One region of the Exiguobacterium sp. N4-1P genome, then DNA from elsewhere that is predicted to be linked to it. Evidence: riboswitches for the same ligand, from Rfam matches in the RefSeq annotation. Region 1 holds a riboswitch; the other holds the start of a gene.
What was found. Region 1 has a riboswitch for thiamine pyrophosphate ahead of A0126_RS05965 (thiamine phosphate synthase). Riboswitches for the same ligand answer to the same signal wherever they lie in the genome.
Positions count from the first base shown of each region.

Region 2: another riboswitch for thiamine pyrophosphate. It lies ahead of A0126_RS18105 (ECF transporter S component); the one in region 1 lies ahead of A0126_RS05965 (thiamine phosphate synthase).

Region 1 covers NZ_CP022236.1:1,173,026-1,177,988, reverse strand. The annotation lists gene A0126_RS05970 (NAD(P)/FAD-dependent oxidoreductase) at 1-881, opposite strand, end outside; gene A0126_RS05965 (thiamine phosphate synthase) at 878-1,468, opposite strand; TPP riboswitch at 1,558-1,660, opposite strand; gene nagZ (beta-N-acetylhexosaminidase) at 1,727-2,959, opposite strand; gene A0126_RS05955 (OsmC family protein) at 2,956-3,381, opposite strand; gene A0126_RS05950 (MFS transporter) at 3,587-4,771, shown strand; gene A0126_RS05945 (hypothetical protein) at 4,924-4,963, opposite strand, start outside.
Region 2 covers NZ_CP022238.1:290,908-295,870, reverse strand. The annotation lists gene A0126_RS18115 (DEAD/DEAH box helicase) at 1-276, shown strand, start outside; gene A0126_RS18110 (50S ribosomal protein L25/general stress protein Ctc) at 616-1,254, shown strand; TPP riboswitch at 1,344-1,442, shown strand; gene A0126_RS18105 (ECF transporter S component) at 1,542-2,120, shown strand; gene A0126_RS18100 (ABC transporter ATP-binding protein) at 2,117-3,682, shown strand; gene A0126_RS18095 (energy-coupling factor transporter transmembrane component T family protein) at 3,648-4,373, shown strand; gene A0126_RS18090 (NAD(P)/FAD-dependent oxidoreductase) at 4,451-4,963, shown strand, end outside.

The DNA.
Region 1 (4,963 bases):
ATCCCGTGCCGATGATGCCCGGTCGCGACGAATAGGTGCCCGACTCCCGGGACCTGCCCGAGATAAGGCAATCCGTCCGCTGTTTGTGGACGAATCCCGGACCAGATGTCCACGATTTCCGCTTCTCTGATTGCCGGGAACAGTCGCGCCGCCGCCTGCAGGAGATGTTCAATCCCGCTGACGCTGACCCCTGTCGTCTCGTCACCGATCCGTTCCGTCGCCCCGATGATGATCCGTCCGTCAAACTTCGGAACGAGGTACACGTCGTCGCTAAACAACGTCTCGGTCAAGACATGTCCCGTAAGCCGGACGGCGAGGCATTCGCCTTTGACCGGTACCGTCGCGATCTCGACACCACTCGTCGCGAGTAACGCTTCTGATCCCCGACCGCTTGCGACCACGACGTTCCCGGCTTCGCGCTTACCGTTACTTGTCGCAACGCCGACGACGGTCGCCCCTGCCCGGAGCAGTCCCGTGACCATTGTCTGTTCTTCAATCACACCTCCGCGGGCTTTAATCGCGTGACGGAGCGAACGCGTCAACTGGACGGGATCGATTTGACCGACTGAAGCGAACCGGATGTCCCCGTCTGCACGGATCAGTCGAAACGGGTTTTCTTTATAGCCACTATCAATGCCGGTCTCATTAAACAGCTCACGGACGAGGTCGGGATAAAGCTGTCGACTCGCTGCTGCCAGTTGATGTAAGGCAGGAATCAGTTCATGATCCGTCGCAAGCATGCCGGCTGCTGCCCGCGTCGCTCCTTCACTGGAACGATTTTGCTCAAGCACGCGTACCGGTTGTCCTCGTTTGAGCAATTCGTAGGCGAGTGTCAAACCGATTACGCCTGCGCCGACGATTAACGTCTCTTTTGCTTTCATTGATCAATCACCTCGCGATACGACTGGACTGCTTCGACCGGATTTGCCTGACCGAGAATCCCTGACATCACAGCGATGCCAGCAACTCCGGTCGCGAGGACACCCGCGACATTCTCCGGCTGAATCCCGCCAATCGCGATGACGGGGACTTTTGAAAACGTGACGATTTGCGCGAGTGCCGCTAGTCCGCGCGGGGCGACGTCCTGTTTTGACGCCGTCGCAAAGACATGACCATACATGACGAAGTCGCTGTCCGTCTCAAGCGCTTCCGTCAAGGAGTGGATTGATCGGCCGATTTGTAGCTCGCTGAATTGACGCCGCACGACAGCGACGGGAATACTGCGCGATGTCAACTGGACACTTGACTTCGTCACGAGGGCGACATCGAGCCGGTCATGGACGATTAGTTTTTCACGTGGAACACCGGCGCATACTAGCTCCTCGATCAATTGGACGAGTCGGTCCGCCGACCAACCCGGTTCCCGGATATGAATCATGTCGACATAAGGCACAACAGCCGGCAAGACTTCTAGAAGATGTGTCAGCTCTTTTGTCCCGGTCGTCACAATATGTAACTTCGGACGCATACCTTCTCCTCCTTGCTACACAAAAAGGACCACCCCATGAACATGATGGAGTGGTCCGAAAAATGTCCAGGTAAGACCTGAGACAGGATGATAATCAGAAGCCACTTCCCTCCGCTAGTACGAACTAGATCAGGTTCAAAGGGTCCGGATATTTCCGTCTCAGTCTGCTGCGAGACTCCCCTAGTGTAGAACTATTTAGTGTTGGTTGGTTCATTCGTAGTCTACCATGACCGCTCGCTTGATTTCTAGTCTGACTTGTCAGTTCAGCCAATCCGTGACCGTTTTGACCTGTTCCGTCAATTGTTCACGCGTTGGAATCAGCTTCGTGTCTGCTAAATCATACGTTTGTTTCAGACGTAAGACACGTGTCACTTTCGCGTCGAGGTCAGCCCGTGATAGTGACTTGTCCTTGATCCCCTGCATAATTGCCGCATGAACATCCGTGTAAGCACCGGCTTGCGAGAACATCGCCATGTCGGCACCACGTTCGAGGGCGAGACGCGAAGCTTGGGCGAGACCATATTGTTTCGTGATCGCACCCATTACGAGGTCGTCCGTCACGATGACGCCATCGAACTTCAACTCGTCACGCAACAGTTGTTGCATGACCGGCTCTGATAACGACGACGGATTGTCTGGGTCGAGCGCCGGGAATAAAATGTGTGCGACCATCACCATTTCCGCTCCGGCATCGATTGCCGCTTTGAACGGGACGAGTTCCAGTTGCTCGAGTTGCGCTTTCGTCTTCGTCACGGTCGGTAAGCCGACATGCGAATCGACGGTCGTATCCCCGTGTCCGGGAAAATGTTTGATGACCGGCACGACATCTTCCGACTTGATTCCCTGCATTAACGGGACACCGAGCCGGGCGACATCATCCGGCTCAGCGCTCAGTGCCCGGTCCCCGATGATCGGGTTCGCCGGATTGCTGTTGACATCAAGAACCGGGGCAAAATCCATATTGAATCCATAAAACCGTGACATCGCACCAAATGCCTGTCCGGTCTTTTGCATCAATGCCGGATCGTTTTTCTGACCGAGCGTCAAACTCGGAGGTAAATGAAACGTTTGATCCGGGACACGGCTGACCCGTCCTCCTTCTTCATCGAAACCGAGGAACGCGAGCGGTTCGGCGGCTTGTGCGTCCTTGATTGCTGCCGTCAAGGTTTTCAGCTGGGCGTCTGACGTGATATTGCCTCCGAGTAACAGGACACCGCCTATCGCGTGATTGTTTAACAGACTTCGGTCCGCGTCCGATAACGTCGTCCCGCTGATCCCGATATACAGCAATTGATCGACCTTTTCAGCAGTCGAGAGTTTGGCGAGCTGACGTTTGATGTCTTGCTCCGCCTGTTCGGCAGCCGTCGGTTCGTCGGCTGCCGGCTGTTGCTGACTCGTCTTCGGTTCCGGTTTCGTCTTCGGTTCTGTTGCTGGTTCACTCGCGCATGCCGTCAAAAAGCAAGCCGTTAAAAGCAGGTAAATCGGTTTCAAAGCGGTTCCTCGTTTCGGACGCCATTGATTGAATAATAGACTTCAATTTCAGCATTCAGTGATTTCGAGACAGAACAGTATTTATCTTTTGATAACGACACGGCCCGGCGGACTTTATCGTCCGGTAAGTCGCCTTCGAGACGATAATGAATCGAAATCGTCGTAAAGCGGCGCGGGTGTTCCGTCGCCCGTTCTCCCTCAATGTCCATCTCAAACGAGGTTAACGGTAAACGCATTTTTTCTAAAATGGAGACGATGTCCATTCCCGTACAGCCGGCGACGGCGTGTAACAACAATTCAGTTGGTCGTGGTGCTCCGTTCTCCCCGTTATTTTCAGGTGCTGCATCCATTGCCAGTTGGTGTCCGGACTCCGTCACTCCACTAAAGCCCATCTTGTGATTCCATGTAATTGTCGCTTGCATTTTTCTCACTACCTTTCGATTTTTAGTTCGGTTCGCTTCGCTCTCCTTCATTATAGCGTAGTCTCACCTGAAGAAAATTGACATGCTATTCAAAATAATTCTTCTTTTCCGTTTCCATCCGATTCCCGTTCACCTGACACACGAATCATGCTATTCTGAAAAACGATAGTTTCGCGCTGCTTAGCGCTAGAATTGAGGAATTGATATGTCATCTACTACCCGTTTAAGTAAAACGGACTGGCTTTTAATCGCCACCCTCTCCTTACTGACGTTCGTCTTAGGCACAAGCGAATTCGTCATTGTCGGGATTTTATCAGAAATCGCTTCGGCCCTCGGAATTACGATTGCGAAAGCCGGCGCACTCGTCTCCGCCTTTGCGATTGCCTTCGCGATCGGGACACCGTTCACGATGTCGATCACGGGACGCTTCGAACGTCGCAAATTGATGCTCAGCCTGATCTTTGTTTGGGTCGTCTTGAACTTTTGCAGCAGCATCGCCGACACCTACTCGCTACTGCTCGCAACACGGATCGTCACGGCCGTCCTGACCGGTGTCTTGATTTCGCTTGCGATGGTCGTCGCGAGTGACAGTGTCCCGGTCGCGAAACGCGGTGTCGCCGTGTCGTTCATCTTCGGCGGCTTCACGCTCGCGAACGTCTTCGGCGTCCCGATCGGCACGTTCATCGGGCAACATGCCGGTTTTGAAGCGACGTTTTGGCTGACGACAGCCCTCGGACTGATTGCTTTTTTCGCCGTTTTCAAAGTCGTCCCGCGGCAACAGGCGACGGCGTCAAGTTCCGTTAAGGATCAACTGCGCCTGCTCGCGAACCCACGTATCATGATTGCTTTCTTCATCCCGTCGTTCGGATTTGGTGCGACCTATGTCGTCTACACGTACCTCGTGCCGATCCTCGAACTTGAACTCGAGCTGCCGCGGGCCTGGATCAGTCCAATCCTCCTCGCGTACGGCGTCGTCTCGATTTTCAGTAACATTCTGGCCGGGAAAATCGCCAGTCATAATCCGATCGGTCGGTTACGGTTTGTGTTCGTCGTGCAAGCGTTCGTCTTGGCGGCCTTATATGTCACGACGTCATCCGTCACGCTCGGACTGATCAATATCGCTTTGATGTCACTGATGTCGATTTTATTGACGACATCGACACAAATCTATCTGATTGACTTGGCGGAAAAGTTCAACCCGGAAGCAAAAGGACTCGCTGCGTCCTTGATGCCGGTCGCAAGTAACGTCGGGATCGCTTTCGGCTCCGCGCTCGGTGGACTCGTTTACGCGAGCGGACCGATGATGAATACGGCGCTCGTCGGCGGACTTGTCGCTTTGCTTGCCGCGTTGTTGACTGCAATCAGCTTCCGACTCGACCGGCGCTCATAATCAAGTAACTTGAACATAATGATCCAATGAACCCGCATCCTATAAACTGGTAACTGGTAGTACGAAAGGGAAACTAACGTTTGAGCTTCTATTCATACCCATAATAAAAGCACGATGCCCCTTTCTTCCAGGACGGCATCGTGCTTTTTCGATTATTTTTCAAACTCTAAAATCGTTTGTTGCATCGGAACA
Region 2 (4,963 bases), on a different contig from region 1:
AAGGCGGGCGGCACCGGACTGAACCTGGCGACGGCGGATACTGTCATCTTATATGACAGTTGGTGGAATCCGGCTGTCGAACAGCAAGCGGCTGACCGGGCACACCGGATGGGACAAACACAGACGGTCGAAGTCATTAAATTAATCACGAAAGGCACGATCGAAGAAAAAATCATCGAGCTGCAGGAACGGAAAGCGACACTCGTGACGGACATACTTGAACAACCGGCGTCACTTGCGTTATCGGTCGATGAGATGGTTCAATTGCTTGAATAAGAGGAAAGGCACCGATTTCTTAATAGGATGTAAACCGTTGCTGCTCTAGGGAGAACAGGTTTCTGGCTATCGTTTTTTCGCCGGTTGATGTTTAGCTTTTAATGTTACGGGGGTATAACTATCATAGCACCGCATCAGCGAGTTGCTTTTACAACCACATGTTTCTCAATATCAGCGTAATGACCTGGGAGAGAAATGCTAACCACTCACTTCGATCTTCATTTTTATGAAATCAATTTGAAATAGCATTCGATGCACCGTCTTGATCCGGAACGATTCGTTCCACTCCTTTCTTCATTACCTTTTGAGGGCTATACCAAATTCAAGGGGGAAATGAACATGTCAGTAACATTAAAAGTAGAAGAACGCGAAGTACGCCCACGCTCACTTAGAAAGCAATTACGTCATGAAGGAAAAGCTCTTGGTGTCGTGTATGGTTACAAAGTGGAAAGTACACCGATTGCCTTTGACGAAAAAGCATTGATCAAAGTCGTTCGCGAACATGGTGAGAATGCACTTGTTGCACTTCAAATCGGTGGTAAAAAAGTCAACACACTGATCAACAAACTCGATATGGATATCTTCACACCAACAATCAAGCACGTTGAATTCATCGCTGTTAAAATGGATGAAGAAACAGAAGTCGAAACAGATATCGTCCTCGTCGGCGAAGCGGCTGGTGCAAAACTTGGTGGATATCTTTCACAAACACTCTTTAAAGTAACAGTTGCAGCTACACCAGATAAATTACCGGAACGCGTCGAAGTCGATGTGACAAATCTTAACCTCGGTGATTCTCTATCGGTTTCGGATTTGCCGGAAGAAAAAGAATACCGTATCGTTACGGAAGGTGACATTCAAGTCGTTGCCGTCGTCGAATCGACACTTGAAGCGGATCTCGAAGAAGCAGATGCTGAAGAACCAGCTGAAGCGACAGAAGAAGTTTCTACTGAAGAACAAACGGAAGAAAAAGAATAATTTTTCTTACCCTCCCCTCGCGGAGGGTTTTTATCTGTATTGACAACTGTCGGTAGAGTCGGTACAGTAAATAGCGTACACACTATATGCACATCCACTAGGGGAGCCCATTGGCTGAGACGATTCACTTCGGACCCTTTGAACCTGATCTAGTTCATACTAGCGTAGGAAAGTGGAGCGGTAATTCGTTCAATTTTTCTGCATGTTTGCAGATTCAGCGACCGCTCTCTTTCATAGAGGGCGGTCTTTTTGTTTGTCTGGTGGTTGTGCCAAAGGGAGATAGGAACATGAACAGTTGGAAAATGAAAGAAATCATTGTCATGATGATGTTGTCGGTTGCTTGCGGGGTACTCTACTTAGGGTGGTCGACATTGTGGTTACCGATTTCCGCGATCTTCGGACCGGTCGGATCGAACTGGATGTTCGGGATTTGGGTCATCGCGAGTCCGCTTGTCGCCTACATCATTCAAAAGCCCGGGGCAGCACTGATTGCAGAAGTCGTCGCCGCGGCTGTCGAATTATTCACGGGGAGTCACTTCGGATTATCGGCCTTATTGATTGGTTTCGCTCAAGGAATCGGTGCCGAAATCGCTTTTGCCCTCTTCGGATACCGGAAGTTCAACACAATGACGTTAGTTCTATCCGGAATGTTCGCCGCAATCGGTAGTATGGTCTATAGTCTTGTCGTCAATGGTTTCGCCTACTATACGACGACGACACTTCTGTTGACGTTTTCCCTTCAACTCGTCAGCGGTGCATTGCTCGGTGGATTACTTGCGAAAGTCATCGTCGATGCGCTCGTCAAGACAGGGACGTTGAACGGTTATGCGATCGGGCGTAAGCGGCGGAAGCCGGATGCAGCATGATTCATTGTAACGACTTGTCTGTCCGCTATCCGGGGCAACATGACAACGTCCTGCACAAGGTGACGGTGACGCTACACGAAGGGGAAACGACGTTGCTCGTCGGACCGAGCGGCAGTGGGAAAACGACGTTTTTACATGTTCTCGCCGGTTTATTACCTGACGCGATCGAAGCCGATGTCAGCGGCCACTGCAAAACGAATGGGACGGTCGGAATCCTTTTTCAAAATCCGGACGACCAGTTCTGCATGCAGACCGTCGGAGCGGAAGTTGCCTTTAGTCTTGAAAATCGCTCAGTCGACCGCAGTCAGATGGATGACCGGGTTGACGCCGTACTGGCACGTGTCGGCCTTGATGTGCCGCTGACGACACCGATTATGCAACTGTCAGGAGGGATGAAACAACGACTCGCCCTCGCCTGCGTCCTAGCCCTTGAGCCGGATATTCTATTGCTTGACGAACCGACGGCGCAACTCGATCCGGCAGGACATCGGGTTTTGATGCAGCTGATTGAGGAACTCCATCACGACCGGACGTTGACGCTCGTTCTGATTGAACATCAGCTTGACCGCTGTGTGACGTTCAGTGACCGGGTGCTCGTCTTCGATCACGGTGGAACGATTTTACGTGATGGTCCGCCGCTTGATGTCTTCGGTCAGCATCGCGCTGAACTCGAACGACGCGGCATTGCAACACCGCTCCTCTACCCGTATGAACTGGAAACCGTGCCCCCCGCTTCTTCCCAGGCGGGGCGGTTACGAAAAGTGACTAACAACCGTCCTCCGGTTCGGCACGACACGACGTTCGCGCTGACGCGCACCGCGTTAGGACGCCGTAAGCAAGTGATTGTCGATAACCTGTCGCTTGCAACACACGCCGGAGAATGGATCATGGTCGTCGGATCGAACGGTGCCGGGAAAAGCACGTTGCTCGAAACACTGGCGAAATTGATTCCGGCGCAAGGCGGTACGGTCCGCTTGTTCGAAAAAGAACTGCGGACATGGAAAAGTCGGAGCTATTACCGACACGTCGGATTCGTCTTTCAACAGCCAGAGCTCCAATTTCTCAAGCAGACGGTCGAAGACGAGCTCGTAATCAGCATGGATGCACCGACGCCGGAGCGGATTGAAACGGCGTTGCAATCCTACCGGTTAACCCATGTCGCCCGTCAGTCGCCCCTCGCCCTGAGCATGGGTCAAAAGCGACGGCTCAGCGTCGCAACGATGTTGTTAGAACCAAAAGACGTCCTGTTACTCGATGAACCGACGTTCGGTCAAGATGCCGAGACGACAAGTCAACTCATCGAGATGTTCGAGCAGGCGCGATTAAACGGGACGACGCTGATCATGGTGACGCATGACATGGAGCTGGTCCACCAGTATGCCGACCGGGTCCTCGTCCTTGGTGACGGGCGACTTCAGTTCGACGGCACACCGGACACTTTGTTTAAAGACGAGACGTTACTCGAGCATAACCAACTCTCTCGTCCGTTATCGTATTTGTATCAGCAACTCGAGGAGGTGAAACGTCGTGCAGGAAAACGACTCCCCGCTCGCACGTATTAATCCGGCACTCAAGCTCGGTGCCCTCCTGTACGTGATGGTGCTCTTGATTGCGGCACCGACGTTACGCGAAACGATAGCCTTACTTTTACTCGCTGCGGTCGGATTGGGCTGCTCCGGTTGGTCACTGTTGACGCTCGCCAAACGGGTCTCCCCCTACCTCGTCTTGTTCTTGCTGACATTTTGGATGATGGCAGCCTTCGGAAAAGGCAGTACGGAAGTTTGGTCATTCGGTTGGTTTCGCGTCACGGAAGAAAGTATCGGTCATGCCTGGTTGATTGCACTGCGGATGCTCGCCTTCGTCTTCCTCAGTTTGACGTTCATCGCGACGACCGACCAAACCCGGTTCGTCATGAGCCTGATTCATCAGTGCCGCCTTCCGGACCGTCTCGCATACGGCTTTTTAGCAGGGATTCGTTTTATTCCGATCTTTCAGCAGGAAATAAGAACAATCCGTCAAGCACGGCGTGTCCGGCAACAGCACTCGATTTGGCCATGGCAGACGTTTTTCGCCATCAGTTTACCGCTTTTTACGAACAGTATCATCCGTTCGGAACAAATCGCGATTGCGATGGAAGCGCGTCGGTTTCAGGCCGAGCGGACGTATTATGTCCGTCCTGTCGTGACGCGTCACGATCAAGTGTTTTTTTGTCTCGTTTGTCTCGTGGCGAGCTTGCTTCGGATTGTCCTATGACATTCATTAGATTAACGCAGACGGATTCAGGGAATCATAGTTTCGGAAGCAGTTAATTTAAAGAAGTAGGTGAAGGTTTGAAACGAATCGTATTAGTCGGGGCAGGTCATGCCCATTTAGAATGTATCAAGGAAGGAACGCATCCGGATGTTGAATGGATCGTCATCAACCCGTCCCGTTACCAGTATTATTCAGGAATGTTCTCCGGTCTTGCGGACGGCACGTATCGACTCGAGGAGACCCGGGTCGATGTCAAAGCACTCTGTTCTCTTCACGGAAAGACATTGATGGAGGACCGTGTCACGCGAATCGATCCGCAAACGAAACAAGTTTTCTGTCAATCGGGTCAAATCATTCCCTATGATGTTGTATCGTGTAACATCGGTTCGAATGACTGGAATGTCTCAGATGCGACGTCACGCGTCACGATCAAGCCGAATTATCAAATCGATCAGGCGCTCCGTCAGTTTAAAGAGGCATCGTCGCCCGTCATCGTCGGGAGCGGTGCTGCTGCAATCGAGATGGCCGCCTCATTCCAATCGGACGGTTGTTCGGTCACACTCGTCCATGATGAACCGCTCCTCGCAGGA